4 regions of the Novosphingobium sp. BL-S-20 genome follow, and region 2 is predicted to be linked to each of the others. Evidence: riboswitches for the same ligand, from Rfam matches in the RefSeq annotation. Region 2 holds a riboswitch; each other region holds the start of a gene.
What was found. Region 2 has a riboswitch for cobalamin ahead of ACZ1II_RS20500 (cobyrinate a,c-diamide synthase). Riboswitches for the same ligand answer to the same signal wherever they lie in the genome.
Positions count from the first base shown of each region.

Region 1 (7,523 bases), 290 kb from region 2:
GGCCTTCTTGCCTTCGGGGGTGAACTCGATTTCCTTGTCGGCGCCTTCCATCCGCTCCTGGAGGAAACGGCGTTCCTCGACATCGGCGATGTGCATGTATTCGAGGCCGACCTTGCCGCAATAGTTCGCGCGCAGGATCTGCACGATCTCGCGGACGGTCGCCCACTCCAGGCCGAGCGCACCGCCGACATAGACCTGACGGTCCTGCGCGGCGCCTACGAAGCCGTGGTATTCGGGGGTAAGGTCGGCGGGAAGCTGGCGCTGGTTGAGGCCGAGCGGGTCGAGTTCGGCAGCCAGGTGACCGCGCACGCGATAGGTGCGGATCAGCATCATGGCGCGGATGGCATCGGCCGCGGCTTCGTCTATGCGGGACTGATCGACCTTCTGACCGCCCTTGGCGGCGGCCTTCTCGATCTTGACCTTGAGGGCGCTGGGGTCGAGGCCCTGGGTCAGGTCGTCCTCGAACTCGGCGCCGACGAGCGGCCAGTTCTTGCGTTGCCAGCTCGGACCGGCCTGCGGGCCGTCGAGGATATCATCGGGGGTGAAGTCGAAACTTTCGTCGCCCATCGGGTGTCACCTTTTGTCGCGCCGGAAAACGGCCGGCGCTGCCAAATCTGTTATAGCGACCGATGGTCCCGAAAGGGGGGAGGGGCCGGTTCGTTCGCATCGCATCCGCTCGCGCCAACGCGCCGGATGGTCATGTGGGTCCGCAAGGCGGCACAGGTCCCGAAGGACACCGCGCCGCCCGCGGGGATGGATCAGGCGATTTCCTTGAGGACTTCCACAAGGGTTTCACCCAGCAGCGACGGCGAAGGCGAGACACGGATGCCTGCTTCTTCCATGGCTGCGATCTTGTCTTCGGCGCCGCCCTGGCCGCCCGAGACGATGGCACCGGCGTGGCCCATGCGGCGGCCCGGAGGCGCCGTGCGACCGGCGATGAAGCCGACCATCGGCTTCTTGCGGCCACGCTTGGCTTCGTCCTTGAGGAACTGGGCCGCTTCTTCTTCGGCGCTGCCGCCGATTTCGCCGATCATGATGATCGACTTGGTGGCGTCGTCGGCCAGGAACAGTTCCAGCACGTCGATGAAGTTGGTGCCGTTGACCGGGTCGCCGCCGATGCCGACTGCGGTGGTCTGGCCGAGGCCGGCGTTGGTGGTCTGGAACACGGCTTCATAGGTGAGCGTGCCCGAGCGCGAGACGACGCCGACCGAACCCTTGGAGAAGATGCTGCCGGGCATGATGCCGATCTTGCATTCGCCGGGGGTGAGAACGCCGGGGCAGTTCGGGCCGATCAGGCGCGACTTCGAACCCGAAAGGGCGCGCTTCACGCGAACCATGTCGAGAACCGGAACGCCTTCGGTGATCGCGACGATCAGTTCCATCTCGGCGTCGATCGCTTCGAGGATGGCGTCGGCGCAGCCTGCGGGCGGCACGTAGATGCACGAGGCGGTGGCGCCGGTCGCGGCCTTGGCTTCGGCGACGGTGTCGTACTGGGGCAGGTCAAGGTGGCTGGTGCCGCCCTTGCCGGGGGTGACGCCGGCAACCATCTGGGTGCCGTAGGCCAGCGCGGCTTCGGTGTGGAAGCTGCCGGTCTTGCCGGTCATACCCTGGGTAATGACCTTGGTGTTCTTGTCGACGAGAATGGACATAGGTCGATCCTAATTCCTGTTCCTGGTGTAGGCCGATTCCGGCTTGAGTAGCGCCATGGCGCAAATTCCGCGAAGTGCAACCGCCCCAGTGTTAAAATCAACGGCCGAATGGCCGAAGACCCCGCCCGCCCCGTGCGATCACGGGGCGGGCGGGGCCGTCATTGTTCGGATCAGGCCAGCGAGGGGTCGATGCCCTTGCAGGCGACCAGCAGTTCCTTGACCGCGTCGACCGAGACCTGGAGATTGGCCTTGGCTTCGTCGTCCAGAGCGATCTCGACGATTTCCTCGACGCCGTTGGCGCCGATCACGGCGGGAACGCCGACGTAGAGACCGTCAACGCCGTACTGGCCGTCGACGTAAGCGGCGATCGGCAGGATGCGCTTCTGGTCGTTGAGGTAGGCTTCGGCCATGGCGATGCCCGAGGCGGCAGGGGCGTAGAAGGCCGAGCCGGTCTTGAGCAGGCCGACGATCTCGCCGCCGCCCGAACGGGTGCGCTGTACGATCGCGTCGATCTTTTCCTGGGTGGTGCGGCCCTGCTTGATGAGGTCGGGAACCGGGATGCCGTTGACGGTCGAGTACTGCACGACCGGGACCATGGTGTCGCCGTGGCCGCCGAGCACGAAAGTGTTCACGTCGCGGATCGAGACACCGAATTCCCAGGCGAGGAAGGTCGAGAAGCGGGCCGAGTCGAGCACGCCGGCCATGCCGACGACCTTGTTCGCGGGCAGGCCCGAGAATTCGCGCAGCGCCCAGACCATCGCGTCGAGCGGGTTGGTGATGCAGATCACGAAAGCGTCGGGTGCATTGGCGGCGATGCCTTCGCCGACCGACTTCATCACCTTGAGGTTGATGCCCAGCAGGTCGTCGCGGCTCATGCCGGGCTTGCGGGCGACACCGGCGGTGACGATGATGACGTCGGCGCCGGCGATGTCGGCATAGTCGTTGGTGCCGGTGATCTTGGCGTCGAAGCCTTCGACCGGGCCGCACTGCGACAGGTCGAGCGCCTTGCCCTGCGGCAGACCTTCGGCAACGTCGAAGAGGACGATGTCGCCCAGTTCCTTCTGCGCGGCGAGGTGCGCGAGGGTGCCGCCGATGTTGCCGGCGCCGATGAGGGCAATCTTCTTACGAGCCATGATGCTTGCTTGTCCTTCCCAAAGGCGGGACCTACGGACGAAAAGGCGGCCTGCTCTTGTCCCGCTGAGGCAGGCGCCGGTGTTCAACGAGGGGCGGCCTACGCCCCCCGAACCGACATTGCAACCGGGAAAAGCCTGCGGGAAAGGCTCATGCGTCGCTTTTTACTGATAATAGTTCGCAATTGCAATAAGTCACGGAAGTGCGCGGAAATCGCGGCCCGAAACGCAGGTTTCGGCCTCTTTTCCGCAACCGTCGGGGCGCAGATTGCATCCCTCGCATTCGGTCTCAGTCTCTCGCACGCCCCGATGACGGGCAAGCGTCCCCGCAGGCGAGTCGCCCCGAGGAAAGGGCAGACGGTCGCGCCGCGCGGTTGAGGTTTAGGCTATTGTAGAGGGAGGAACTGAACGGCGGGTGTCGCCGGTCTTGCGGAATGTTGCCGCGTCCTATGGGTTGGAGCGGCAGGCCTCGATCGCTTCGCTCACCAGGCCATCGAGCAAGGTGTTGCTGGAAGGAGCTGAAAATGCTTCGAGGTCGTCAGTCAGGGAAGCGTCCGCGACCAGAATGGCGGCTTCGAGAAGGGGCATGCTGATGGCGTCGCCCGCCAGTTCCCGCTTTACGAGGGGCAGGGCGACGGCACGGTCGAGCATGGCGATCCCCAGTAGTGCCTCCGCGCGGACGGCAGGTTCCTCGTCCGCAGTTGCGCCGATCAACGTTTCGCGAACATCCGGTCGGTCGAGTTCGAGTTGCGACAGAAGCATGGTGGCCCAGTCGCGATTGGATGGATCGCGATCGCGCGTCATTTCCATGAGCCGCATCAGGTTGGTTTCACCGAAGTCGGGATCGCCGAAAGGGACGGTGTCGTCGATGATCGCCTGGAGGAAATCGGATGGTGGAAGATAGCGCTCGCTCATGGTGTGATGATGCCATTGAGGCGGGCGTTGGGCCATCGCGTCTTATCGAACGTCCTCACCCGTTCCGGGCGATGCGCTGGGCGAAGGCGTCGGCCATGCGGCGGTCGAGCTGGCGGCAGATGGCGATCCACCAGGTGCAGGACACTTCGTCCCCGGCGAGGCGGGCGGCGGCGGCATGGGCGCGGGCATGGGCGGCGGCGGAGAGGCCGTGGCGGGCGAAGTGGCGCAGGGCCTCGGCGAAGATGCGCTCGTTGGCGGTATCCGCCGTCGCTTCGCGAATGCGGCGGTGCAGGCGAGCGCGGGCCGGGGAATTGTCGTTGGCGGCGCAGAGCGGCACCGAGGGGCAGAGCGCGCGCACGAGCACGGGACAGGAGCCATTCCGGGCGGCGGAAAAGCGGATTGCCATGGTGAGAAGTGCGCCTCGTTTCTTGGAGACGCTCAGGGGCGGCGTCCCGGAGGCTCTTTATAGGAGGAAGCCGCTAAGCCTTGGTGAGAGCCTATGGTTGCTAAAACCTTGCCGCCGACACCGGAGGTTTACTCTCAATGTGTGGGCTGGGCGATCCATTTGCCGGAATTGGCATATTCCGGACGGACGGTCGCTTCCGGCAGGTTGCGGGCGCGGTAGAGGTCCTCGCCGCCGCGTTCGCGCACGTCGCTGGAATAGAGCGGGGCCTGAGCCGGGGCTGCGGGTGCCGTCACCGTCTCTAGCCGCGCAGGTGCGGAAGCCTCGAAGGCGCGCTGCACCGCCAGCGGGTCGAGCGCGGCATTGGCGAGGGCGCTGGCGGCGGAATCGTCGCGGCGATGCGGGGCGGCGAGCGGTTCGCCGCCGAGATAGGCGAAGCGGAACGAGGCCGGGTTCCCCGCCGCGCCGTTGAAGGCATAGAAGCGATGCGCGCCGATCGTCGTCAGGTAGTGGAGGCTCGGCGCCCAGTAGGGATTGACCTGGATCGTGTGGTAATGCGTCGCCAGCCCGATCGGCGCGTAGACGTAGCCGGACAGCGCGGCGCGGGCGACATCCTCTGCCCGCTGCCAGAAATATCGCTGCGGGGCGCGGGCCAGCGAGCCGTCGCAGGTAAAGGAGAACTGGCAGCCGGTCGGCCGCTCCGAGCCCTGGTAGACGACGCCGCAGACGGTCTTGGGATAGGCCGGATGGGCCACGCGGTTGAGCACGACTTGCGCCACTGCGCGCTGGCCGCCGTCCGGTTCGCTGGCGGCCTCGTAATAGATCGCGGCGGTGAGGCACTGGAGCGCGCGGCTGCGGTCGACGCCGGAGTTGTCGATCCGGAAGGCGCGGGCGACGGGGCCGCTCGCCGCATACTCCGCGTCTGAATGGATGCCTTCGCCGATCTTCAGCACCGGCTGTTCGGCTTCGAGATAGTAATAGGCCGAGCCGGGGAAGCTGGCGCCCGCCTGCTCGAAGGGCATCGGCAGCACCGGCGGCTGCGCGGTTTCGGCCCCCGCTACGGTGAAGCCGTCCCATCCGGTGAGCGGCGGCGAGGCGAAGGCGGGCAGGGCCACGGCCACGAGCGCCGCCGCGCCGAGCGACCAACGGCGACGCCGCCGCTGGAGCCGCCGCCGTCCGCCGCGCACGAAATTCCCCTGGAAATCGCGCGGGCGCGGCTCCCAGGTTTCGGGGCAGGAGGGAAGGGCGGCAGCGGTCAATTCGGGTCCTCTCGGGCGCGGCTTCAACGAGGCGCACTTCGCGCCTACTCTGCTTCGGCGCGCTCGGCATCTGCCCAGATCGGCGCGTCCCGAAGCGGTACAGCCGGGAGGGATAGCGTGAATCGCTTAAGACTTTCTTGGGGATTTGCCCCGGCGATGCCCGAGCACCGCGCTTTCCGCACCGCTTGCCAATCCCCGCATCGCCCGGTAATTCGCGCGATACGTCATGGGTGGCCCGCAATCGGGCCTCAAAAGGGAATTCGGCGCAAGTCCGAAGCTGCCCCCGCAACTGTGACCGGGGAGCGCCCCTTCCAAGCGATGCCACTGGGTCACACCGGGAAGGCGGGAGCGGCGCGACGATCCGGGAGCCAGGAGACCTGCCTTTGACGGTCGTTCCGCAGCCGGGCGGGGTGTCCCGGCATGCAGCGAGCAGACGCGCGAAGGAAAACGCGCGCGGCTCCGCCATGGACGGCACAAGTCGTTCAGGTTGGAGGAATACGCGTGAAGTACCTGTTTCTGCTGGGCACCGCCCTTGCGGTCTCTACCCCCGTTGTCACCCCCGCATTTGCGGACGAGGCGGCCATCGACAATATCGTTGTCACCGCGACGCGCACCGAAACGCCGGTGAGCGAGATCGGCCAGTCTGTCTCGGTCGTCACCCGCGAGGATATCGAGCGCACCCAGGCGGTCACCGCGACCGACATTCTGGCACGCCTGCCGGGCGTGACCTTCACCCAGTCCGGCGGCTTCGGCCAGCCCGCCAGCGTCTTCATCCGCGGCGCCGAGAACGCCCAGAGCCTGGTGCTGATCGACGGCGTGCGGATCAACGATCCGGGCGATGTCGGCGGCGGCTTCGACTTCGGCAGCCTGACCGTCGGCCAGTTCGACCGCATCGAAGTGGTGCGCGGTTCCTCGGGCGTGCTCTGGGGCAGCCGCGCCATCGGCGGCGTGATCAACCTCATCACCGCGCGCCCGACCGACGAGTGGACCGCGCGCGGCCAGGCCGAGTACGGCTGGCGCGACCAGAAGCAGCTCGGCGCCTCGGCGGCGGGCAAGGTGGGGCCGGTCGGGCTGACGCTCGGCGGAAACTGGCTCAAGGGCGACGGCTATTCGGCCTTCGACGAACGCCTCGGCGGCAAGGAGAAGGACGGCTTCGAGAGCAAGAGCGCCAATGCCCGCGCCGAAGTCGAGCTGGTGGAGGGCCTCTCCGCCGATGCCGGGACCTACTGGACCAAGGCCAACTACGATTACGACAATACCGGCGCCGATGCCCTGAACGTGGGCATGAAGCGCGACACGGTGGGTTATGCGAACCTTCGCTACAAGGGCCTTGATGGCCGCCTGACCGCGCGCATGGGCTACGGCCTTACCGACACGCGCCGCATCTCGGACGACGAAGTCTTCGGCCCCTATACCACCAATGGCCGCGCCGACCGCTTCGAGGGGCAGGTTTCCTTCACGCCGATCGAGATGGCGAGCCTTCTCGTCGGCGCCGAGACCGAGAAGCAGAAGTTCTCGGACAACTACGGTTCGAAGGATTCGACCTCGATCGACAGCTACTTCGGCATGCTGACCCTGCGTCCGCTGACCGGCCTGACCCTGAACGGCGGGCTGCGCTACGACGACAATTCGGACTTCGGCCACAAGACCACCTTCTCGGCGAACGGCGGCTGGGTGACCGGCGGCGGCGAGAGCGCGCCGATCCTGCGCGCCAGCTACGGCGAGGGCTTCAAGGCGCCGTCGCTCTACCAGCTCTATACCAATGCCGGTTTCCGCGCGCTCGATCCCGAGACCTCGAAGTCCTGGGACGTGGGCGTCGAGCAGCCCTTCGCGGAAGGGCACGGCACGTTCTCGGTCACCTACTTCGACCGCAAGACCAAGAACCTGATCGACTACGACTATGCCGAGTGGAACTACTATAACGTCGGGCGCGCCCGCGCCAAGGGCGTGGAACTGGGCATGCAGGTGAGCGACTGGGAAGGCTTCGACATGAGCCTTTCCGCCACGTATCTCGATGCCACCAACGAGGACACCGGCGCCCGGCTCGCCCGCCGTCCCAAGACCAACCTCTACGCCAGCCTCGACAAGCACTGGTCGGACGGTTTCCGCCTCGGCGCGGATCTGCGCGTGGGCGGGGGGCGCTATGACGACGTGGCGAACGCCTATT
Region 1 covers NZ_CM145494.1:2,459,106-2,466,628, reverse strand. The annotation lists gene ACZ1II_RS19225 (2-oxoglutarate dehydrogenase E1 component) at 1-567, opposite strand, end outside; gene sucD (succinate--CoA ligase subunit alpha) at 759-1,649, opposite strand; gene mdh (malate dehydrogenase) at 1,820-2,782, opposite strand; gene ACZ1II_RS19210 (HEAT repeat domain-containing protein) at 3,227-3,694, opposite strand; gene ACZ1II_RS19205 (hypothetical protein) at 3,750-4,100, opposite strand; gene ACZ1II_RS19200 (cell wall hydrolase) at 4,235-5,356, opposite strand; cobalamin riboswitch at 5,568-5,755, shown strand; gene ACZ1II_RS19195 (TonB-dependent receptor domain-containing protein) at 5,858-7,523, shown strand, end outside.
Region 1: linked by a shared signal. The riboswitch ahead of ACZ1II_RS19195 (TonB-dependent receptor domain-containing protein) and the one ahead of ACZ1II_RS20500 (cobyrinate a,c-diamide synthase) in region 2 are both predicted to bind cobalamin.

Region 2 (7,523 bases):
ATCGGTCGCTGGTGGAAGGTACTCTGGCGCAGAGCCTGGAAACGCTCAGCCCCATCGATTTCGAGGCGCGCATCGTCCGTGCGGACGGCGAAATCCGCTATGTCTACAGCCGCAGCGAAGTGGAGCTGCGCGAGGATGGCAAGCCGGGCGCGATCTTCGGCATCTTTCAGGACGTGACCAGCCGCGTGCTTGCCGCGATGGAACTTGCCAGCGCCCGGACGCTGGCGGAAGCCCGCGCGGACGAGGCGATCCATCTGGCCGAAACCGATGCGCTGACCGAGATCGCCAATCGCCGCAAGGTCATGGCCTGTCTCGATGCCGAGATCGCTCAGGGCTCCGTTATGGGCGGGCCGCTTTCGATCGCGGTTCTGGATATCGACCGTTTCAAGCTGATCAACGACCGTTTCGGCCATGCCGTCGGCGACCGGGTGATCCGCCGCGTGGCGCAAGTCTGCGCGCTGGCGATCCGCGGGACGGATATCGTCGGTCGCATCGGCGGGGAGGAGTTCCTGATCGTCCTGCCGTCGACCGAGGCGGAAATGGCTTTCGCCGTGGCCGAGCGCGTGCGCCGCGCCGTCGAAGCCATCGATTGGCAGCCGCTCGACCTCCCGCAAGTGACAGTCAGCATCGGTCTGGCGTCGTGCCTGGGGAACGCGGACTGCGAGGAACTGATGCTGCGTGCGGATCGCGCGCTCTATCAGGCCAAGCACGACGGCCGGAATCTGCTTCGCCAGACAGGCTGATACCGGGATCGATCCATCATGAGCTGCGTTCATGACGGTATGCGATTCAGCGCAGTGACGTTTCGCTCACCAATGCGTTATTGTGCCTGATGGACGGCCAACCGTCCCAATGGTGCGAAAAGGACGGGCAATGAACGAAACGTCGAGCGAAGCCTCGCTAGAGACGGGGCATTTCGAGGTATCCAGGCGTGCGGTTCTGGCGGGCGGCGTAGCCAGCGTCGGCATTTCCGCCATCCCGTCCGTCGCGGAAGGAGCGGCACCCATGGCACAGCAGCCCCCGACGATGGCGGTTTCATTCAAGGTTAACGGCAAGGCGCAGGCACTGATGCTCGATACGCGCACGACGCTACTGGATGCGCTGCGCGATCATGTCGGCCTGATGGGCACCAAGAAGGGCTGCGACCACGGCCAGTGCGGGGCCTGCACGGTGCTGGTGAACGGCACGCGCATCAATTCCTGCCTCAGCCTTGCGGTGATGCACGAAGGCGATGCGGTGACGACGATCGAAGGTCTCGGCACGCCGGAAGAACTGCACCCGATGCAGGCGGCTTTCGTCAAGCATGACGGCTTCCAGTGCGGCTATTGCACGCCGGGGCAGATCTGCTCGGCGGTGGCGGTGCTGGACGAGATCAAGGCGGGCATTCCCAGTCACGTCCAGGACGACATCGGCGGCGCGCCGGAGATGACCGTGCTGGAAATGCGCGAGCGAATGAGCGGCAATCTCTGCCGCTGCGGCGCCTACTCGAACATCGCGGAGGCCATGGCGGAAGTCGCCGGTGTCCGGATCGCGGAAACCCATGATGCGGAGGTTCGGGCATGAAGGCCTTCACCTACGAGCGCGCGAAGACTGCGGCTGCGGCTGCCGCTGCCGTCGCCGCGAACAAGGGCGCCAAGTTCATCGCTGGCGGCACCAACCTGCTTGACCTGATGAAGCTGGAGATCGAGACGCCGACGCATCTGGTCGACGTGCAGGACCTCGGGCTGGACCGGATCGAGGCGACGAAGGAGGGCGGCCTGCGCATCGGCACGCTCGTAAGCAATACCGCGCTGGCGGCGGACTCCCGGGTGCGCAAGGACTATGGCGTGCTGACCCGCGCCATTGTTGCGGGCGCCTCGGGGCAATTGCGCAACAAGGCGACGACCGGCGGCAACCTGCTCCAGCGCACCCGCTGCCCCTATTTCTACGACACCAACCAGGCCTGCAACAAGCGGAAGCCCGGCTCCGGTTGCGCCGCGATCGGCGGGTTCAGCCGCCCGCTCGGGGTGATCGGCACCAGCGATGCCTGTATCGCCACCCATCCCAGCGACATGGCGATCGCCCTGCGCGTGCTGGATGCCGCGGTCGAGACCGTCGATGCTGCAGGCAAGACCCGCAGCGTGCCGATCGGCGCGTTCCACCGTCTGCCGGGGGATACTCCGCATCTGGAGAACGTGCTCCAGCCCGGCGAACTGATTACTGCCGTGACCCTGCCGAAGCCCCTGGGCGGACGGCATTTCTACCACAAGGTTCGCGACCGGGCCTCCTATGCCTTCGCGCTCGTTTCGGTGGCCGCGGTGCTGAACGAGGACGGCAGCGGGAGGGTGGCTTTCGGCGGCGTCGCACCGAAGCCATGGCGGGTCGAGGCAGCGGATGCGCAGCTTCGGAACGGCGCCGGGGCGGCGGTGAAGACGGCTTTCGCCGAAGCGCGGCCCACGCATGAAAACGCCTTCAAAGTGACGCTGGCCGAACGCACGCTGGCGGCGCTTATCGCGGAGAACCGGGCATGAAGTTCGACACGCCTGCGGGCACCAATCCCATCGACGCGATGAAGGTCATCGGCCAGGCGGTCGACCGCGTGGACGGCAAGCTCAAGACCACCGGACAGGCGCCCTATGCCTACGAGCATGGCGAGGTTCCGGCCAAGCCCGCCTTCGGCTATGTGATCGGCGCCGGGATCGCCAAGGGGCGCATCGCCTCCTTCAATGCCGAGGAAGCGCGGCGGATGCCGGGGGTCCTGGCGATCGTCTCGGCCGAGAACGCGCAGCCGCTCGGCAAGGGCAACATGAACACCGCCAAACTGCTCGGCGGGCCGAACGTCGATCACTATCACCAGGCGCTCGCCGTGGTGGTTGCGGAGAGCTTCGAGCAGGCGCGCAGCGCCGCCAATGCGGTGCGGATCACGTATGACCGCGCACAGGGGCGGTTCGATCTCGCGAAGGAGAAGCCGGGCGCGCAGCCGCTCACCGGCAACGATGCCGATACGCATACGGGCGACTTCGCAGGCGCTTTCGCTGCCGCGCCGGTGCAGGTGGATCAGACTTACACCACGCCCGACCAGAACCACGCGATGATGGAGCCTTTCGCCACGATCGCTTGGTGGGAGGGGGACGCCCTGTCGGTCTGGACCTCGAACCAGATGATCGCCTGGAACAAGCGCGAACTGGCGACGACTTTCCAGATGCCGCCGGAGAAAGTCCACGTCCGCTCGCCCTTCATCGGCGGCGGGTTCGGGGGCAAGCTGTTCCTGCGCGCCGATGCGGTGATGGCGGCGCTGGGGGCCAAGGCTTGCGGCAGGCCGGTCAAGATCGCGATGCCGCGCCCGCTCATGCTCAACAATGCGACGCACCGTCCGGCGACGATCCAGCGCATTCGCCTCGGCGCAACGAAGGACGGCAGGCTCACTGCGATCGGTCATGAAAGCTGGTCGGGCGACTTGCCCGGCGGCGGCCCGGAAGGCGCGACGCAGCAGACCAAGCTGCTCTATGCCGGTGCCAACCGCCTGACTGCCCTGCGGCTGGCCGAACTCGACCTGCCCGAAGCCAATGCCATGCGCGCACCGGGCGAGGCGCCGGGGCTGATGGCGCTGGAGATCGCCATCGACGAAATGGCCGAGAAGCTGGCGATGGACCCGGTGAAGTTCCGCGTGCTCAACGACACGCAGGTCGATCCCGAGCATCCGGAGCGCCCGTTCTCGCAGCGCAATCTGGTGCGCTGCCTGGAAGACGGAGCCGCGCGGTTCGGCTGGAACCGGCGCAGCGCAAGGCCCGCGCAAGTGCGCGAGGGGCGCTGGCTGATCGGCATGGGCGTCGCGGCGGCGTTCCGCAACAATATCAACATGACATCGGCGGCGCGGGTGCGGCTGGCGGGTGACGGCATGGTCACGGTCGAGACCGACATGACCGATATCGGCACCGGCTCCTACACGATCATCGCCCAGACGGCGGCGGAGATGATGGGCCTGCCGGTTGAGAAAGTGCGGGTGAAGCTGGGCGATTCGTCGTTCCCGGCCTCTGCAGGCTCCGGCGGGCAATGGGGTGCCAATAGCGCGACCTCGGGCGTCTACGCAGCCTGCGCCAAGCTGCGCGACATGGCAGCCCAGCGCCTCGGCATGGACCCGGCGAGCGTGCAGTTCGTCGACGGCGAGGTCCGCGCGGGCAACCGTTCGGCGGCATTGGCCGAAGCGGCGAAGTCCGGTGAACTCGTCGCCGAAGAGACGATGCAATGGGGCGATCTCGGCAAGAAGTTCCAGCAATCGACGTTCGGCGCGCATTTCGTCGAGGCGGCGGTGGATTCCTATACCGGCGAGACGCGGGTGCGGCGCATGCTGGCGGTCTGCGCCGCCGGGCGTATCCTCAACCCCAAGACGGCGCGCAGCCAGGTGATCGGGGCGATGACGATGGGCGTCGGCGGCGCGCTGATGGAGGAACTGGCGGTCGACAAGCGCTTTGGTTTCTTCGTCAACCACGACCTTGCCGGGTATGAAGTGCCGGTCCATGCCGACATTCCGCATCAGGAAGTGGTGTTCCTCGACGAGGCGGACGACAAGGTCTCGCCGATGAAAGCCAAGGGCGTGGGCGAACTCGGCCTCTGCGGCGTGGGTGCGGCGGTGGCCAATGCGGTTTACAATGCCACCGGCGTGCGCGTGCGCGACTATCCGATCACGCTCGACAAGTACCTGGCGAAGCTGCCAGCGATCGCCTGATAAAGGATCGCTTGACCAAACCTCCCCGTCGTCCCCGCGAAGGCGGGGACCCTGCTTTCTTCCTGCGCCGCGGACAAGATAGCGGGACCCCCGCCTTCGCGGGGGCGACGGGTTGCTCAGTGGGTTATTGGGCGGCTTGCTCAGCCGTTCCGGGCTGACCCAGCAAGTCCGCAATCAGCTCCGGCGCAGACGGGAAGTATAGGTGCATGTAGCTCGCCGTGAGCGGGCCTTGCCGGAAGATCCGCTCGCCCCTGCGCCCGTCCGGCGTCCGGGCGAGTGCGATGGGTTCGAGGGCGGTCTCCAGCCGCGAATAGTGGAAGGTGTGGCCGCGCACGGCATGGCCTTCCAGTTCCGCTTCCTGCATGCCAAGCGCGACCAGGCGCTTCTGCATGGTCGCGCTTGCAGGGAGCAGGCCCAGCATCGGCGCGGCACTGCCTGCCGTATCCGTCAGTCGCTCGCAGGTGTAGAGCATGCCGCCGCACTCCGCGAGAATCGGGCGCCCGGCCAGGAAGTGCTCCCGGATCGCTTCGATCATCGCGCGATTTGACGAGAGTGCGCAAAGGTGAAGCTCGGGATAGCCGCCCGGCAGCCACAGCGCATCGCAGTCCGGCAAGGCGCTATCGCGAAGGGGCGAGAAGAACGAGAGCTGTGCGCCGGCTTGTTCGAGAAAGTCGAGATTGGCCCGGTAGATGAAGCCGAAAGCCTCGTCGCGGGCGATGGCGATGCGCCTGCCTGCCAGTGCGGCGGGCATGGGCGCGGCAGGACGGGGCGCCGGGAAGGACACCGGCTCGGGCAGCCAGAGCGCGCTTTCGGGGAGCAAGTCGGCGGCGCGGTCGATCCGGGCTTCGATATCCGCGACTTCGCCAGCCTGCACGAGGCCGAGGTGGCGTTCGGGAAGGCCCATGTCCTCTTCGCGCCGCATCGCGCCGAGCCATTGCACGCCGTCCGTCTTGCCGGTGGTCAGGCCCCGCTCCAGCAGTTCGGCATGGCGCTCGCTGCCGACGCGGTTGGCGAGCACCGCGGCCAGGGTCACGTCGTCCCGGTAGGTGGCGAGGCCGTGGACGAGCGCGCCGAAGGTCTGTGCCATCGAGGACCCGTCCATCACCGCCATGACCGGCAGGCCGAAGTGCCGGGCAAGGTCGGCGGAGGAGGGAGTGCCGTCGAACAGGCCCATGACTCCCTCGATCAGGATCAGGTCCGCTTCCTGCGCCGCCTCGTGCAGCAGGGCGCGGCACTGGTCCTCACCGCACATGAACAGGTCGAGTTGATGGACCGGCGCGCCGCTGGCCACTTCGTGCACCATCGGATCGAGGAAGTCCGGCCCGCACTTGAATATCCGCACTCGCCGTCCTTCCCGGACATGGCGGCGGGCGAGGGCGGCGGTGACGAGGGTCTTGCCCTGTCCCGACGATGGCGCGGTGACGAGCAGGGCAGGGCAGCCGGCCATCGGGCCGGTCATGAATATCGCCCGGACGGGCAGGCAAGGCAGCGGCGCATCTTCATTCCCCCTTCGGCGCAAACGCACGCATGTCGTCACGCGAAGGGGGCTTCCCCCCACGGGAAGCGGCCCTCGTTCGCCCGGTACATCCCGCCCGCGCGAAGGATCGACGGCGAAGGGCCGGTTTCCTGACTTGCCGGCTCTTCGCGCCTTCCGCCGCCTTCTCGAAGCCGAACGGCTCCAATGGCATGGTGGCGGGGCGCATCCCCGGTGACAGTTGCGGGAGCAGTGCCGGTCGCCGCGGCTATCCCCGCAGTCCGGACTTCCCGATTAAGCCCTGGCGGGCACCCTTTGCGGCGGTGGGACTATGGCACTTCGCCGGCCTGCGCAAGCACCGGGCCTGCCCCCTACTTGCACGGGCCACCCCGGCGGGATAAGGCCACGCCTGCGACAGGTTCCCCGCGAGGGGATCAAAAGGGAACGCGGGTTCAAGGCCCGGGCTGCCCCTGCAACTGTAAGCGGCGAGCCGTTCGGCCATTTCGCCATTGGGGGTGCAAGCTCCCGAGAAGGCGGCTGAACCGGCACTGACCCGTGAGCCAGGAGACCTGCCTGCCGCAGTCGTTCTTCGACCGGACAGGGTGAGCCGGGCGAACGGGGCCATACCTCGCCGAGCGACAGCCACTGCCGTGCCGTCTCGCGGTGCGAAAGGGCCTGTCGTCGCCTGCCGCGATCACATGTCCTTTGCCTGCACGTCGGTCCGGCCGGGTTCGATGCTCGCCTGAAGGACATGCCGTGAACTGCCGAATTTCCGCCGCCAGCACTCTCGCTCTCGCGCTGGCTTTCTCCCCGATGGCCGCACAGGCCGAGGAGGCCGATGCCTCCGAGGAACATGACCGCATCGTCGTCAGCGCGCTGCGCACTCCGGTCGCCGCCGATCGCGTGGCCGACAGCGTCACCGTGCTCGACGACGCGCAGATCGTCGCCGCCCAGCCGATCGCACTGACCGACATTCTCCTGCGCACGCCGGGCATCAGCCTGTCGCGCAACGGCGGCTACGGCACCACCACCTCGCTGCGCATTCGTGGTGCCGACGCCGGGCAGACGGTCATGGTGATCGACGGCATGCGCCTGTCCGATGCGTCCTCCACTGCGGGCGGCTACGGTTTTGCGAACTTCTTCGTCGACGATGCCGAGCGGATCGAGATTCTGCGCGGGCCGCAGTCGATCCTCTGGGGCAGCGATGCCATCGGCGGCGTCGGCAACGTGCGCACCCGCCGCCCGGTCGAGCCGCTCGAAGGCAGCTTCGCGGTAGAGGCCGGGACCCACGACACCGTCTCTGCCCGCGCCGGGGTGGGCGGCACATCCGAGGCGATCGACTGG
Region 2 covers NZ_CM145494.1:2,746,218-2,753,740, reverse strand. The annotation lists gene ACZ1II_RS20520 (sensor domain-containing diguanylate cyclase) at 1-743, shown strand, start outside; gene paoA (aldehyde dehydrogenase iron-sulfur subunit PaoA) at 874-1,563, shown strand; gene ACZ1II_RS20510 (FAD binding domain-containing protein) at 1,560-2,510, shown strand; gene paoC (aldehyde oxidoreductase molybdenum-binding subunit PaoC) at 2,507-4,705, shown strand; gene ACZ1II_RS20500 (cobyrinate a,c-diamide synthase) at 4,830-6,164, opposite strand; cobalamin riboswitch at 6,305-6,510, opposite strand; cobalamin riboswitch at 6,579-6,770, shown strand; gene ACZ1II_RS20495 (TonB-dependent receptor plug domain-containing protein) at 6,993-7,523, shown strand, end outside.

Region 3 (7,523 bases), on a different replicon from region 2:
TCTTTGCAGCAATTTTGAACGATCAGACTGTTAAAATCGTTACAAAAGAACAGCTGGAAGCCGTTCCCGCGTAACATCATCTTGAGCAGACGGCGGTTCTCACGCTAGGTGGCGCCATGAGCGACCTAGAGACCATACCCGGACACCTGATCCGCCGCCTGCAACAGATTTCCGTTGCCCGTTTCGCGGTGCGCATGGCCGAGGCGGGTCTTGACCTCACCTCGGTCCAATATGCAGCTCTCCTGACGCTCCGCGATCATCCGGGGCTGGACCAGCAAACCCTTGCCGGCCTGATCGCCTACGACCGCGTAACGATCGGCGGCGTGATCGACAGGCTGGTGCAAAAGGGGCTCGTCGACCGCGAAATCAGCCCGACTGACAGGCGTGCCCGCGTGCTCATGTTGAACGGTCAGGGGCAGGAAACGCTGGATATCGCCACGCCGTGGGTGGACAAGGTCCAGGCCGACCTCGTTTCGCATCTGACGGCAGAAGAAAGCGATATTTTCCTGAAACTCCTTCAGAAAACCACCCAGGCGGGCAATGAGATGAGCCGCGCCCCGCTCCGGCGGGCAGCGAAGGTGCAAGGCTCCTGAACATTCGGAGCTTTGCACTTCAACTTCTTGGTAATCAGGCTTTCGTGCGCTTGAGAACGCGCTCCGCCCATAGCCCGAAGGCGAGTCCGATCGTCGCCCAGAGGACCAGTTGGGTGCCGATCGAGGCCACGCGGAAATTCCACAGCAGCACCGCGGGCAAATCGCCGGGCACTTCGTCGATCGTCGGCAGCAGGAACTGGCCGAGACCCACGATTCCGAGATAGACGACGAAACCCAGCAAGGTCGCGTCGAACCCGCGCCCCGGACGCGCCAGGGTGACACGGATGCGCGCCGCGATGACCGCAGCGCCGAGCGAAAGCGCTAACATCCCGAAGTAAGCGGCGGTGCGCAGTGCCACCGTCTCATGCTTGCCTACCGCGGGTGGGGTCTGCGGATATTTGATCGCAGGCACCACCACCACGAGCACGAAAGTCAGCGCCGCCAGCAGCAGTGCGAAACTGCGCGGGCCGAGGTGCCCCATCCGTCCATAGCCGTAAGCGAAGACGAGCGAGAATATCCCGCCGACCGCCGCGCCATAGAGCGCCAGCGCCGTCACCAGTCCCGCACCTTTCTGGGTATCGCGGCTGACGAGTTCCTCTTCCTGCGGCTCGGTATGCGCCATTCTGGCGTGTTCGGGAACAGCATGTTCAGGCGCAGCATGGGCCGAGTGGCTTTCCTCGTAACCGATCGCGAGGTCGATCTGCGGTTCGGCGAAACCGCGTGCGAAAAGCGTGGCAAGCAGCGCGCCCAGGATGCCGGCAAGCATCCCGCGCCAGAGCAGGTCTCTTGTCATCGCCGGATCAGTGGCAGGGGAAGCCGAGCAGGTGGCGTCCGTCGTGCACGAATTCATGCACGTACATGCCCTGGAACAGCGAGAAGGCACCCTGTTCGGTGCTCACGAAGTAGATGAAGATCACCGCCAGCAGCGTGCCGAGCACGGCCCAGGGAGCGATATCCTCGATCGGAATGGCATTGCCGCCCTCGACCGGAATGAAGGCGTCATCGAATACTGCGGCGGAAACAGCCATTGTCATGCTCCTTGGCGGGATTGCGCGTCCCCGGAAAACCTGCTGCCGAGAAGGAAGGTCTGGCTCTCGACGGGATGGCTCCCGTGCGATTACAGTGGCGCGACCGCGCCGGATTTTCACCGGCTTCTTCGATACTCGACGCCGCTTCCTTAGGACCGCGCGGGCAGCGGCGTCAACGACTTCACGGAATTTACGCTTGGCGACCTCCCTCCTGCTGATCTGTATCACCGCTACGGCATCGAGCCGGGAGGGCCGTTTTCCCGACCCGGCTGAACCGATCGATCCCGCCGGGTCCCGCGCTGCCGCGCGCGCCGCGCTGCCGGATCGCTTCCGCGCGGCGGCCTACCGCAGCCCTTCCCGCGCCGCCGCCGAAACCGCTTCCGCAATGGCGCTGACCGCAGGAGAGGACGCCGCACTTGCCGATCTCGACCATGGGCGCTGGACCGGCCGCTCTTTCGCCGAGCTTGGAGCCAGCGAACCCGGCGCGCTCGGCTCCTGGCTCGCCGACCCGACACAGGGCGCGGCGGATGGTGAATCCATGGAGCAGGCGCGAAACCGCGTCGGCGCGTGGATGGACCGGATCGTGGCTCAGGATCGGCCGGTCTGCGCCATCACTCACCCGATGATCGTCCGCGCCGCCCTTGCCCATGCGCTGGACCTGCCGCTGCGGGCAACGCTCGCCATCGACGTGGCGCCGCTCTCGCACGCCATGCTCTCGTTCAACCGCTCGTGGCGATTGCAGTCGCTGGGGCTTGCGAGCGGGCACGCGCCCGGCTAATCGCCTCCGGGTTTGAGGGACAGGTTGTGCCTCGGCAAAGATCGCGCCGGTGCCCCGCAAGGGGCTTAATACGGGAACACGGCAAGGATGGTTCGCCATCCGGACCGGGCTGTCCCTGCAACTGTAAGCGGCGAGCGCGATGCACATTCGCGGCGGGGCAAGTGCTCCCGACGCAGCCACTGGGCCGGACGCTAAATCCTGCGAGGCCTGGGAAGGCCGTGCATCACGCCCTGACCCGCGAGCCAGGAAACCTGCCTGCGTCGATGTCGCTCTTGCCCGGGTCCAGGGGATGGCCAAGGCACGGTAACTCTTCCGTCTGAGCGACGTGATGCATGCGGCCGGGGCCGCAGCGGCATGCCGTGTCGGGCGCCCGTGCGCCGGTCCGACAAGGCGCGTCGCCATCGCCGCTTGTGCGGCGGGAAGCCCCGCCGTTTCAGGTCGCTGGCGCGCGGGAGACGACATATGAGCAAAGTTCCCACCACCGTCATCACCGGCTTCCTCGGCGCCGGCAAGACCACGCTGATCCGCCACCTGCTGCAAAACGCCAAGGGCCGCCGCCTTGCCCTCATCATCAACGAATTCGGCGATGTCGGCGTGGACGGCGAACTGGTGAAGGGCTGCAACGACGAAGCCTGCCCGGAGGACGACATCGTCGAACTGGCCAACGGCTGCATCTGCTGCACCGTCGCCGACGACTTCCTGCCAACCATGCAGAAGCTGCTCGACCGCGAGAACAAGCCCGATCACATCATCATCGAAACCAGCGGCCTTGCCCTGCCCAAGCCGCTGGTGAAGGCCTTCCAATGGCCCGACATCCGCACCCGCGCCACGGTTGACGGTGTGGTCGCGCTGATCGACGCCGATGCCGTCGCGGCGGGCCGTTTCGCCGCCGACGAGGCGGCGCTGGCCGCTGCCCGCGCGGCAGACCCGATGCTGGACCACGAAAGCCCGCTGGAAGAACTGTTCGAGGAACAACTGGGCTGCGCCGACATGGTCGTGCTCAACAAGACCGACCTCGTCGACCCGCAAGCGCTCGCCCATGTCGAGACGCTGGTGCTGGCCGAAACGCGTCCCGGCGTGAAGATCGTGCGCGCCGATCACGGCGCCGTCGATATCGCCGCGCTGCTGGGCATCACTGCCGCGGCCGAGGACGACCTCGATTCCCGCCCCTCGCACATAGACGGGCTGGACGAGGATCACGACCATGACGACTTCGACAGTTTCGTGGTCTCCGGCAGCGATGTGGCCGATCTCGACGCCCTGCTCGCTCGTTTTAAGGACCTGATCGCAGAGCACGACATTCTGCGCGTAAAGGGCATGGTTGCCGTTGGCGGCAAGCCCAGCCGCCTGGTCGTGCAGGCCGTCGGCCCGCGCATCCAGCACTTCTACGACCGCACCTGGCTGCCGCAGGAAGGCCGCCGCACCCAGCTCGTCATCATCGGCCAGAAGGGACTGGACCGCGCTGCCATCGAGGCGGGGCTTGCCGAGGTTCTCGGTACTGTAGACGCCTGATGCACCTGCTGTCCGCCACGCCGGGGACGATCTCCAACGGCGAGGAGGCAATCGACCTGGATCAGTCTCCCGGCGACATGGTGATCCTCACCGTGGCGGACAGCGAACTCGCCTGCTTTGCGGGCGCGGCGGCGCGCATGCCTGAAGGCGCGCCCAGCATTCGCCTCGCGAACCTTATGCAATTGCGTCACCCCTATTCGATCGACCTCTATGTCGAGAAGGTGATCGCGCATGCCAAATTCGTCTGCGTGATCCTGCTCGGCGGCAAGAGCTACTGGGGCTACGGCATCGACGAGATCGCCCGCGTCGCGCGCGAGAACGGCATTGCCTTCGCCGCCATTGCCGACGGGCGAGAGGCCGACCCGGCGCTCGACCGCGCTTCCACCCTGCCTGCTGATCTGCGCGAGCGGATGCGCGACTATCTGCGGCAGGGCGGCGTGGCCAATGCGCTGTCGTTCCTGCGCACCGCTGCGCGGACCATCGGCCATGACGCGGGCGAGCCGGACGATCCGGTGCCGGTGGCAGATGCCGGGCTTTACCTTGCGGGCACCGAGCGCGCCGGGCTTGCCGAAGTGCAGGCAGGCTGGGCCCAAGGCCGCCCACTCGCGTTGCTGGTGTTCTACCGCGCGCTGATGATCGCGGGCACGACGGACGCCGTGGACGCCATGATCGCGGCGCTGCAGGAGCGCGGCTTCAACGTCGCCGCCGTTCACGTTCGCGCCTTGCGGGAGCCTTTCGCCGTGGACTGGCTGGGCGGACTGCTGGGAGAGATCGCGCCCGATGTGATCGTCAATGCCACCAGTTTCGCCTCCTCCTCCGCAGGCGACGACCGCAAGCCGGGCATTCTCGAAAAGGCGGACTGCCCGATCCTGCAAGTCGCTTTCGCGGGCGTCGAGGAAAGCGATTGGCAGAACGCCGCACGCGGCCTTGGTCCGCGCGATCTTGCCATGAACGTAGCACTGCCCGAAGTGGACGGCCGCCTGTTCACGCGCGCCGTCGCCTTCAAGGCCGCCGCGCGCTTCGACGAAGTGACCCAGTGCGGCATCGTCGTCCCGCGCGTCGCGCCGGACCGGGTGACCTTCGTCGCAGACCTTGCCGCGAACTGGGCGAACCTGCGCCGGACTGCGCCGCCCGAGCGCCGCGTGGCGCTGGTACTGGCGAACTATCCCAACCGCGACGGGCGCATCGGCAACGGCGTCGGCCTCGACACCCCTGCGAGCACTGCCGCGATCATCGCCGCTTTAACCAAGGCAGGCTATGACACCGGCGATGCGCCAGAGGACGGCGCCGCGCTGATGCGCGTGATGACCGGCGGCGTGACCAACGACCTGACATCGCTCGAACGACCGGGCGAGGTTGCGCTGCCGCTTTCGGCCTACGAAGCCGCCTTCGCAATGGTGCCCGAAAGCGCGCGGGAGGCCATGTCCGAACGCTGGGGCGAACCCCCGGCTGATCCCTTCGTGCGGGACGGCGCCTTCCGCCTGTCGGTGCACCGCTTCGGCAATCTCGCCGTCGCCGTGCAGCCCGCGCGCGGCTACAACATCGACCCCAAGGCCAGCCATCACGATCCGGCCCTGCCGCCGCCGCACGCCTACCTCGCCTTCCACGTCTGGCTGGCGCAGGACTTCGGCGCGCAGGCGGTGGTCCATGTCGGCAAGCACGGCAATCTGGAATGGCTGCCCGGCAAGGCCATCTCGCTCTCACGCGAGTGCTTCCCGGAGATCTGCGCCGGGCCGCTGCCGCAACTCTACCCCTTCATCGTCAACGACCCCGGCGAAGGCACGCAGGCCAAGCGCCGGATCGGCGCGGTGGTGATCGACCACCTCACCCCGCCGCTGACCCGCGCCGAAACCTATGGCCCGCTCAAGCAGCTTGAGGCGCTGGTGGACGAATATTACCTCGCCGCCGGGATGGACCCGCGCCGTCTCGACCGGTTGCGCCGCAATATTCTCGATCTGGCGCGCAGCCATGGTCTCGACCGCGATGCCGGGGCCAGCGGCGACGATGACGATGCGCTTTCGGCCATCGACAATTACCTCTGCGAATTGAAGGAATTGCAGATCCGCGACGGTCTGCATGTCTTCACTAGGTCGCCCGAAGGCCGATTGCGGCGTGACCTACTGGTCGCGCTGGCCCGCACGCCCCGCGGCTATGACCATGACGGACAAGCCTCGCTGCTGCGGGCGATGGCGGACGATTTCGGACTGGATTTCGACCCACTCGACTGTCGGATGGGTGATCGCTGGAACGGGGCCCGGCCGCAAGCGCTGGCGGCGGTTTCGGATGAGCCCTGGCGCACCCATGGCGACACCGTCGAACGGCTCGAACTGCTCGCAGCGGAATGGGTCAGCGAAACAACCCCTCTCCCGCTCGTCCTGAGCTTGTCGAAGGACCACAGCGCAGCGCCAGCATCCCTCGACAAGCTCAAGACGAGCGGAGCGGGAGACAGGACGCTGGCCGTGCTCGAAGCCATCCGCACCGACCTTGCCCCCCGTATCGATCTCTGCGGCCCGCGCGAGGCCGAGGCCTTGCTGACCGGGCTGAACGGCCGCTTCGTGCTGCCCGGCCCATCCGGCGCGCCCACGCGCGGGCGTTCGGATGTCCTCCCCACGGGACGCAACTTCTACTCGGTCGACACCCGCGCCGTGCCCACCGCCGTCGCCTGGGAACTCGGCCGCAAGTCCGCCGATCTGCTGGTGGAGGACTATCTCCAGCGCGAGGGCGAGTATCCCAAAGCCGTAGCGCTCTCCGCCTGGGGCACCGCCAACATGCGCACCGGCGGCGACGATATCGCGCAGGCTCTGGCCTTGATGGGCGTGCGCCCGCGCTGGGATTGGACTTCGGGCCGCGTGGTCGGATTCGAGGTGATGACCGTGGCCGAACTCGGCCGCCCGCGCGTGGACGTGACCTTGCGCGTTTCCGGCTTCTTCCGCGACGCCTTCCCCGAACAGATCGACCTGATTGACAGCGCCGCACGCGCGGTGATGGCGCTCGACGAACCAGATGGCGACAACCCGGCCGCCGAGCGCCACCGCGCCGAAACCGCGAAATTGGTCGACGATGGCGAGGCCGCAGCGCAGGCCACCCGCCGCGCCGGAGCGCGTGTGTTCGGATCGAAACCGGGTGCCTACGGCGCCGGGCTTCAGGCGATGATCGACGAAAAGATCTGGCACGAACGCGGCGATCTCGCCGATGTCTATCTCGACTGGGGCAGCTACGCCTATGGCGGCGGCGTGGAGGGCGATGCCGAGCGCGGCCTTTTCGCCAATCGCCTCGCCTCGGTCGATGCCGTGGTCCAGAACCAGGACAACCGCGAGCATGATCTGCTCGACAGCGACGATTACTACCAGTTCGAAGGCGGCATCGCCGCCGCTGTCGAGCATCTGAAAGGCCGCGCCCCGATCAGCTATCACAACGATCACAGCCGCCCGGAACGCCCGGTCGTCCGCACGCTGGAGGACGAGATCGGCCGCATCGTGCGCGGGCGCGTCGCCAATCCCAAGTGGATCGCCGGCGTCATGCGCCACGGCTACAAGGGCGCGTTCGAAATCGCTGCCTCGGTCGATTACCTCTTCGCCTTCGCCGCCACGACCCACGCGGTGAAGGACCACC
Region 3 covers NZ_CM145493.1:1,318,913-1,326,435, forward strand. The annotation lists gene ACZ1II_RS05480 (FAD-binding monooxygenase) at 1-74, shown strand, start outside; gene ACZ1II_RS05485 (MarR family winged helix-turn-helix transcriptional regulator) at 117-593, shown strand; gene ACZ1II_RS05490 (CbtA family protein) at 628-1,386, opposite strand; gene ACZ1II_RS05495 (CbtB domain-containing protein) at 1,394-1,621, opposite strand; gene ACZ1II_RS05500 (histidine phosphatase family protein) at 1,818-2,399, shown strand; cobalamin riboswitch at 2,431-2,672, shown strand; gene cobW (cobalamin biosynthesis protein CobW) at 2,862-3,911, shown strand; gene cobN (cobaltochelatase subunit CobN) at 3,911-7,523, shown strand, end outside.
Region 3: linked by a shared signal. The riboswitch ahead of cobW (cobalamin biosynthesis protein CobW) and the one ahead of ACZ1II_RS20500 (cobyrinate a,c-diamide synthase) in region 2 are both predicted to bind cobalamin.

Region 4 (7,523 bases), on a different replicon from region 2:
GGCAGCACCCGGCGTGGCAGCACCGGAAAAAACGCGCGAGGATGCGGTTCTGGCGTTGCCGTCCATGCCGCTCCACGATCCCTGGATCGTCGCCGACCGGAAAAGCCGCACTTATTACCTCTTCACCGGCAATGACAGGGCCATGACCGGCAATGCCCGGCCGGGCACGATGGTCTACACCAGCCGCGACTTGCAGCACTGGACGAAACCGCGCGTGGTCTTCACCATTCCCGAGGACATCTGGGCCGATGCCGGGGCCTGGGCGCCCGAAGTCCATCATTGGAAAGGCAAGTGGTATCTCTTCACCACGCTTCACAACGAAGCCCTGCCGCTTCCGGGAGAGACGGCAGGGAAAGCCCGTCGCTCCACCCACTATCGCCGCGGCACCGTGCTTGCCGTGGCCGACCGGCTGGAAGGGCCTTATCGACTGCTGAACGAGGGCGCGCCGATCATCCCTCCTGCCGCCATGACGCTCGATGGCACCCTCCATGTCGAACCGGACGGCAAGCCCTGGCTGGTCTATGCCCACGAATGGCTGCAGACGACCGACGGCACGATGGAAGCCGTGCCGCTGACCGAGGCCCTTTCCCCCGCAGGCCCCGCGCGCACCCTGTTCCGTGCCAGCGATGCTCCCTGGGCCGCGGGCCAGAAGCAGCCGGGAGGCAAGATCGCCTATGTCACCGACGGCCCGCAGCTTTACCGAAGCCGCACCGGCAAGCTGCTGATGCTCTGGTCCAGCTACGATGCGAAAGGCTATGTCGAAGGGCTGGCCCGCTCCACCTCGGGCCGGGTCGAAGGGCCGTGGGAACAGCTCGGCACCCTCGTCGAGCGCGACAGCGGCCATGGCATGCTGTTCCGCGCTTTCGACGGGCGCCTGATGATGATCGTCCACCGCCCGTTCCGCAACGCGCGCGGCAAACTCTACGAGATGCGCGACGAGGGCGATCGCCTGACCGTTCTGCGCGAGGCCACGGAACTCGACGGCGAACGCGATCCGACCCACAGCTCCCGGACCACGGCTCCCTGATCTTCGCCTTGCGGTCTGCGCGCCCTGCGGCATAAGGCGCGCATGATCGCAGCGACCGTCACCCGCGAAACTCTGCTGGAAGCCGACGCCGACGCCCCCCGCACGCTTACCGACTGCACGCTCGACGAAGGCGACTTTTCCGGTCTCGATCTGGGCGACACGACATTCGAACGCTGTTCGCTGCGCCGCGCCCGGTTCGACGGCGCCAATCTCACCGGCGCCCGCTTCCGCCGCTGCCGTGGGCCGGAAGCGAGCTTCGTCCAGACCGACCTCAGCGATGCGGTGCTGACGGGATGCGATTTCAGCAACGCCCTGCTCCGCCGCGCCCGGCTGACTTCCGCGCGCGTCGAAGGCACCAAGCTGACCGGCGCGGACCTGACCGACGCCGGAGTGCTCGGCGCCTCGTTCGCCGAAGTCCTGTTCGCTTTCGCCCGCCTGCCCGGCCTGTCGCTGCGCAAGACGAAGCTGGTGCGGATCGACTTCTCCGATGCGGACCTCCGGAAATCCGACTTTCGCGGTGCCCTGTTCGAGGATTGCTCGCTGCGCAATGCCACGCTGGAAGGCTGCCGCTTCGAGCAGGCAGACTTGCGCGGTGCCGACCTCGGCGGCATCGAACTGCGCGATGCCTGCCTGTTTCGCGGCGCAGTGATTTCCCGCCTCCAGGCTGCCGAACTGCTTTCCCAGCTTGGCCTCGAAGTTCGCTGACAGGCGCAAGGCATCGCCCTCGCAGCGCTTCAACCGACTTGCACCGCGTCCCGCCCGGCGCTAACGAACCGCATCCGCCGCACTCGAAGGAGCGCAGCGGGCAATGATCGCGCCGGTGTTCCGAAAGGAACTTAAAAGGGAACGCGGTGAGAGGGCTTGCCCTCGAATCCGGGGCTGTCCCTGCAACTGTAAGCGGTGAGCGCGATGCACATCACGCGGCGGGCCAGACGCCCATGCCGCAGCCACTGGGCCGGACGCTAAATCCTGCGAGGCCTGGGAAGGCCGTGCATCAAGCGATGACCCGCGAGCCAGGAGACCTGCCGGCGTCCGGTCGCTCTTGCTTTGGTCCAGGGGATGGCCGGGGCACGGTGATTTCTCCGTCTGAGCGACGAACCCGCGGCAGGGGCCGCACGGTGCGCCGAACGGTCGTCCCAGTCACGGGCGCCCGGTCGCTCGGTGCGCCGGTCATTCGTTCGCGAACGGCAGTCCCCGGCCTAGAGCTCGCTTGGCGCCCGACAGGGGAATGAAATGAAGATCGCAACCGTTTCACACGCGGCGCTTGCCGCGGCGCTGGCGCTCGCCTGCACCGTGCAGGCCCATACTGCGCAGGCTCATGCCGAAGAGACTGATGATGCCGCCTCGATCGTCGTCACCGGGAAAAGCCTGGAGGAGACTCTGCCGCAGGAACTCTCCCGCTACGGCAACGACGTGGCCACCGTCAGCGAGAAGCAGATCAAGGACAGTGGCGCCGTGGACGTGACCAAGGCGCTGGAACAGGTGCCCGGCCTCTACGTGCGCGGCCGCAATGGGCCGTTCACCTATGTCGACGTCTCGCTTCAGGGATCGCGCACGCAGGACGTGCTCTGGACGATGGACGGCATCCGCCTCAACAACCGCCTCTACGGCGGCACTTCGCCCAACGATACCCTGCCCGCCAGCATGATCGAGCGGATCGAGGTGCTGCGCGGCGGCGAAAGCCTGTTCTACGGCACCCAGGCCTCGGCAGGGGTCATCAACGTGGTGACGCGCGGCTTCACCGACGATCTGAACGGCCAGGTCAATGCCTCGGCGGACAGCTGGGGCGGCACCACGCTGGACGGCTATCTGCGCGGCGCCGTGGGCGACCATCGCTTCGTGGCCTATGCCTCGCACAATCGCTCCGAGGGCTACCTGCCCTTCAGCGCCTACCAGCCGAGCCTGACCGACCGGCACCTCGGCTACGACCTCTGGTCGGCCGGTCTCAAGTACCAATACGAGATCGCTCCCGACCTCGCGCTCAATGCCCAGTACCAGCATACCGAGGCGAAGCTCGACAACCTCTCTCCCACCCGCATCCGCGAAAGCCGCAATGACCGCAACGAGGAGATCGCCAGCCTGCGGCTCGACTATACCGGCAGCGACACCGTGCAGTTCTTCCTCAAGGGCTATTTCCACGACTGGAGCACGGCCTATGTCCAGATTCGCAACTCGCTGCCCGATCATGATCCCCAGGTGATCTATCCGGCGGGCACGTTCTGGGGCTACCGCGACTGGGGCGGCAGCGCGGTGGCGAAGCTGCACCTGCATCCCGGCCTCGAATACCTGCTGGGCTACGACTTCCAGAACTTCAGCGGGCGAGACGACGTGCTGCTGATCGCCCCCACCAGCGAACAGGTCCATGCCGGGATTTTCCAGGTCCGCACTACCGACGAGATTTCGTCGAAGGGCCGCCTCGCCGCGGGCCTGCGCTACAACCGCACGGACGGCGCGAAGAAGACGATCTGGAACGTCTCGGGCCGCTACGATTTCGCCGATGCCTTCTATGTGGAGGCGAATGGCGGCACGTCGTTCGTGCTGCCCGACGCCTCGCAGCTCTACGGCAACGATCCCTGCTGCGAGACCGGCAATCCCAACCTCAAGGCCGAGCAGAGCCTCAACCTGAACCTCTCGGGCGGCGGCGTGCTGCCGCTGGGTGCTGCGCAGCTGCGCTGGAAGACGACTTACTTCAACCGCCGCATTAGCGACATGATCGATACGACTTACGACGACCCGGCCTTCCCGAACGGCACTTACGCGAACCTCGACGGCAAAGTCCGCTCGCAGGGCGCGGAACTGGAACTGGGCGCCGAGCTGCCCGGCGGCTGGAATCTCTCGGCCAGCTATACTTACGCCCGCGTGCGCGAGAAGGGCACATCGACCCAGCTCAACCGCAACCCGAAGCAATATGCCAAGGCTAGCCTTGCCTATGCTCCGGAGGACAGGCCCTTCGGCGCCAGCCTCAACCTGAACTGGATCGGCGATGTCTGGTCGACCGCTTCGGGCTTCGGCCGCCGCAACTACGGCAATTACGCGCTCGTCGATTTCGGAGCCTATCTCTACCTCGACGGCGCAGCGCGGCGGAACCGCTTCGGCGTCAATGTCGAGAACCTGTTCGACAAGGAATATGCGACGCGCGGCTATTCTTCCGCCGTGACCGACCAGGGCGCACTCGACGGCAGCAACAGCCGGTTCCTCTACTTCAACCGGGGCGTGCCGCGCACGCTGCGGATGAGCTACGGGCTGAGCTTCTGAGGCCATGACCACGCTCCAGCCTCGGGTGCCTGCGCCCCCGCCAAAGCGCTCTCGCAGCCTTTTGCCGCGCCCCGTCCTCGTGCTTCATCGCTGGCTCGGCGTCTTCGTCGGCCTGCTGATGACGATCTGGTGCCTTTCGGGCTTCGTGATGATCTACGTGGACTATCCGAGGCTGGAGCCCGCCGCGCAGTTGCAGGGGCTTGCTCCCCTGCAACTGCCGCCGGTGGAGACCTGGAGCGCGGTAACCTTGCCGTCCGACCTGCCGATCACCTCCGCCCGCGTCGAGATGCTGGCAGGCAGGCCGGTCCTGCGTGTGGTCCCCGCAAGCGCACCCGACCGTCCGATCCCGCAGATGCGCGCGATCCCCGATGCGATCGACCTCGCGACCGGGCAGCCGCTCGCCCCGCCCGGAACCGCGCAAATCCGCCGGATCGCGGCCGACTTCGCGCAGGGCCACGCCGTCGCGGGCGCGCCCGCCGTCCCCGCCGAGACCGGCATCGACCAGTGGACCGTCCAGACCTACCGGCGCAATGCCCCGCTCTACCGCGTCGATTACGACGATGCGGCGGGAACCGAGATCTACATCTCGGGCAAGTCCGGCGAAGTCGTGCAGCAGACCATCCGCTTCCAGCGCTTCTGGAACTGGCTGGGCGCGGTGCCGCACTGGCTCTACCCGACGATCCTGCGGCAGGACGGTGCCTTGTGGAACGAAGTCGTCGTCTGGACCTCGCTCGCCGGATGCTTCCTCACCGCGACCGGCATCTAGGCGGGCCTCGCCCGTCTGCGCCGCAAGCGCGACGGCAAAGTGGGATCGCCCTATCGCGGTCTCTGGTGGTGGCACCATGTCTTCGGCCTGTTCTTCGGCCTGCTGACCCTGGCCTGGGTGGCCAGCGGCCTGTTCTCGATGAACCCCTGGGGTTTCCTCGATTCCCAGGCCGGTCTTGCCGAACGCGAAAGACTGGCCGGACCGATGCACTGGGACGACGTGCGGCAGGCCCTGTCTGCCCTGAACCACCTCCCCGCCGAGACCCTGCGCATCGAGACCGCGCCGCTCGGCGGCCGGACTTTCCTGCTCGCTACGGATGCCCCCGGCGGAACGCAGCGCTTCGACATCCAAGGGCGGCCCGCCCCGCTCTCCGAACGGGAACTGCGCGCCGCGCTTTCCGGCAAGCCGCCGCTCGCGGCGCTGGAACTGATGGAGGAAGAGGACGCCTATTATTACAGCCACCGCGCCCCGGCCCCGCTGCCGGTCTGGCGGGCGAGGCTGGCCGATGCGGAGACGACGCGGCTCTACATCGATCCGGTCAGCGGACGCCTGCTACGCGCTTTCGACCGTAACGGACGCGGCTTTCGCTGGCTACAGGACGGCCTCCACAGCCTCGATTTTCCCCTGCTGCGCAAGCGCCCCTGGTGGGATTTCCTCGTCCTGCCGCTGCTGGCGGCGGTTACGCTGGTCTGCGCCACGGGAACCTGGATGGCCTGGAACAAGGCCAGCCGCGATCTGCGCAAGTTCCGGCGAAAACTGGGCCGCCGCCTGCCGCGTTGAGGGGCTGGAAAGGAGGCAAGGAAAAAGGACCGCCCGGGGGGCCGAGACGGTCCTTTCCTCGAGGACGGCACCGCTCATTTGGGGCGAAGCGGAGCCGCGAGGGCGCCCTTAGCCTTCGTGCAAATTTGCACAATAGGGGCATTCGACGACTTGGTACTGGGGCGCGGCGAAACGTCCTACCCCTCCCTCGCCCCATCTAGCGGCGGCTCTCCAGCGCCGCCGCGATCATCCGCACGAGATCGCCGATCGGCTCCTGCTCCTCACGCGCATAGAGCGAGACGACCATCGGCGGCGCCTCGCCCATGCCGGTCAGCCGCCGCACCCCGTGGCCCTGCGTGACCGCCAGCGGCAGCAGCGACACCCCCATGCCCGCGGAAACCGCCGCCAGCACGCTTTGCAGGCTGCTGCCGGAGAAGGCCACGTACCAGCGCCGCCCGACCGCTTCGAGTTCGCGGAACATCGTGTCGCGGTAGAGGCCGCCGGTCGGGAACGTCACCAGCGGCAGCGGATCGCGCGTCTCGACTTCATGCGCGGGCGCGGCGAACCAGCCCAGCGGCTCGGGAAAATTCGCGCGGCAATCGGGATCGGGCTGGTCCTCTTTGACCACGACGATATCGAACTCACCCTGCCGGTAACGCGAAGCGAGATCGCGGCTAAGTCCGGTCACGACATCCAGCCTGATCCGGCTGCTCCCCGCCGCGAACCGTGCCAGCCCCTGTGCGAGCGCGAGCGTCGCGAGGTCCTCCGGCAGGCCGATGGAGATCGCCGCCGTTCCCGCCGGATCGCGCAGCAGGCTCTGCGCTTCCTCGTCGAGCTGGAGGATACGGCGGGCATGGCCGAGCAACCGTTCGCCCAGCGGGGTCGGGCGGACCGGACGGGCGGCGCGGTCGATCAGCGGATGGCCGGACAATTCCTCCAGCCGCCCCAGCTGCTGGCTGATCGTCGATTGCGTCATGCCCAGCCGCTCGGCGGCGCGAGTGAAATGGCCGGTATCGGCAATGGCGACGAAACTGCGGAGAAGCCGGGGGTCGAGCATGATTCATTCCTATATCGAATAAATATCATGCCGACATCTAATTTGTGAATGACTCTGCATCCGGGGTAATACGGCCCTCGAAGGAGCACCGCCGATGAAGTTTCTCGCCCCGCTGATCGCCACTTTCATGGCTACCACCACGCCCGCGCTCGCCGCAGAACAGGGCGACGTGATGATCCGCCACGTCACCGTAATCGACGTCGAACATGCTCGCGCGATCAGGGAACAGGCGGTCGTCCTGCGTGGCAAGGATGTCGTGGCGGTCGGCAAGGACGGCGAGATCGCCCGCGCATGGCAGGCGCAGAATGTGGTCGAGGGCAAGGGCCGCTTCCTGATCCCCGGCCTCTGGGACATGCACGTCCACTTCGGCGGCGGCCCCGACCTGATCGAGGAGAACAAGGCCCTCCTGCCGCTCTATGTCGCTCACGGCATCACCACGATCCGCGACTGTTCGGGCGACCTGCCCGAACAGGTCCTGCAATGGCGCGGCGAAATCGCCGGCGGCACCCTGTTCGGCCCGCGCCTGCTGACATCCGGCGCGAAGATCGAGGGCATCAAGCCGGTCTGGAAGGGCACGATCGAAGTCGGCAGCCAGGCCGATGTCGATGCCGCGCTCGCCCGCCTTCAGGAGCGCGACAAGGTGGACTTCGTGAAGATCA
Region 4 covers NZ_CM145493.1:489,357-496,879, reverse strand. The annotation lists gene ACZ1II_RS02260 (glycoside hydrolase family 43 protein) at 1-1,027, shown strand, start outside; gene ACZ1II_RS02255 (pentapeptide repeat-containing protein) at 1,070-1,732, shown strand; cobalamin riboswitch at 1,831-2,071, shown strand; gene ACZ1II_RS02250 (TonB-dependent receptor plug domain-containing protein) at 2,261-4,282, shown strand; gene ACZ1II_RS02245 (hypothetical protein) at 4,344-5,048, shown strand; gene ACZ1II_RS02240 (hypothetical protein) at 5,088-5,828, shown strand; gene ACZ1II_RS02235 (LysR family transcriptional regulator) at 6,025-6,864, opposite strand; gene ACZ1II_RS02230 (amidohydrolase family protein) at 6,959-7,523, shown strand, end outside.
Region 4: linked by a shared signal. The riboswitch ahead of ACZ1II_RS02250 (TonB-dependent receptor plug domain-containing protein) and the one ahead of ACZ1II_RS20500 (cobyrinate a,c-diamide synthase) in region 2 are both predicted to bind cobalamin.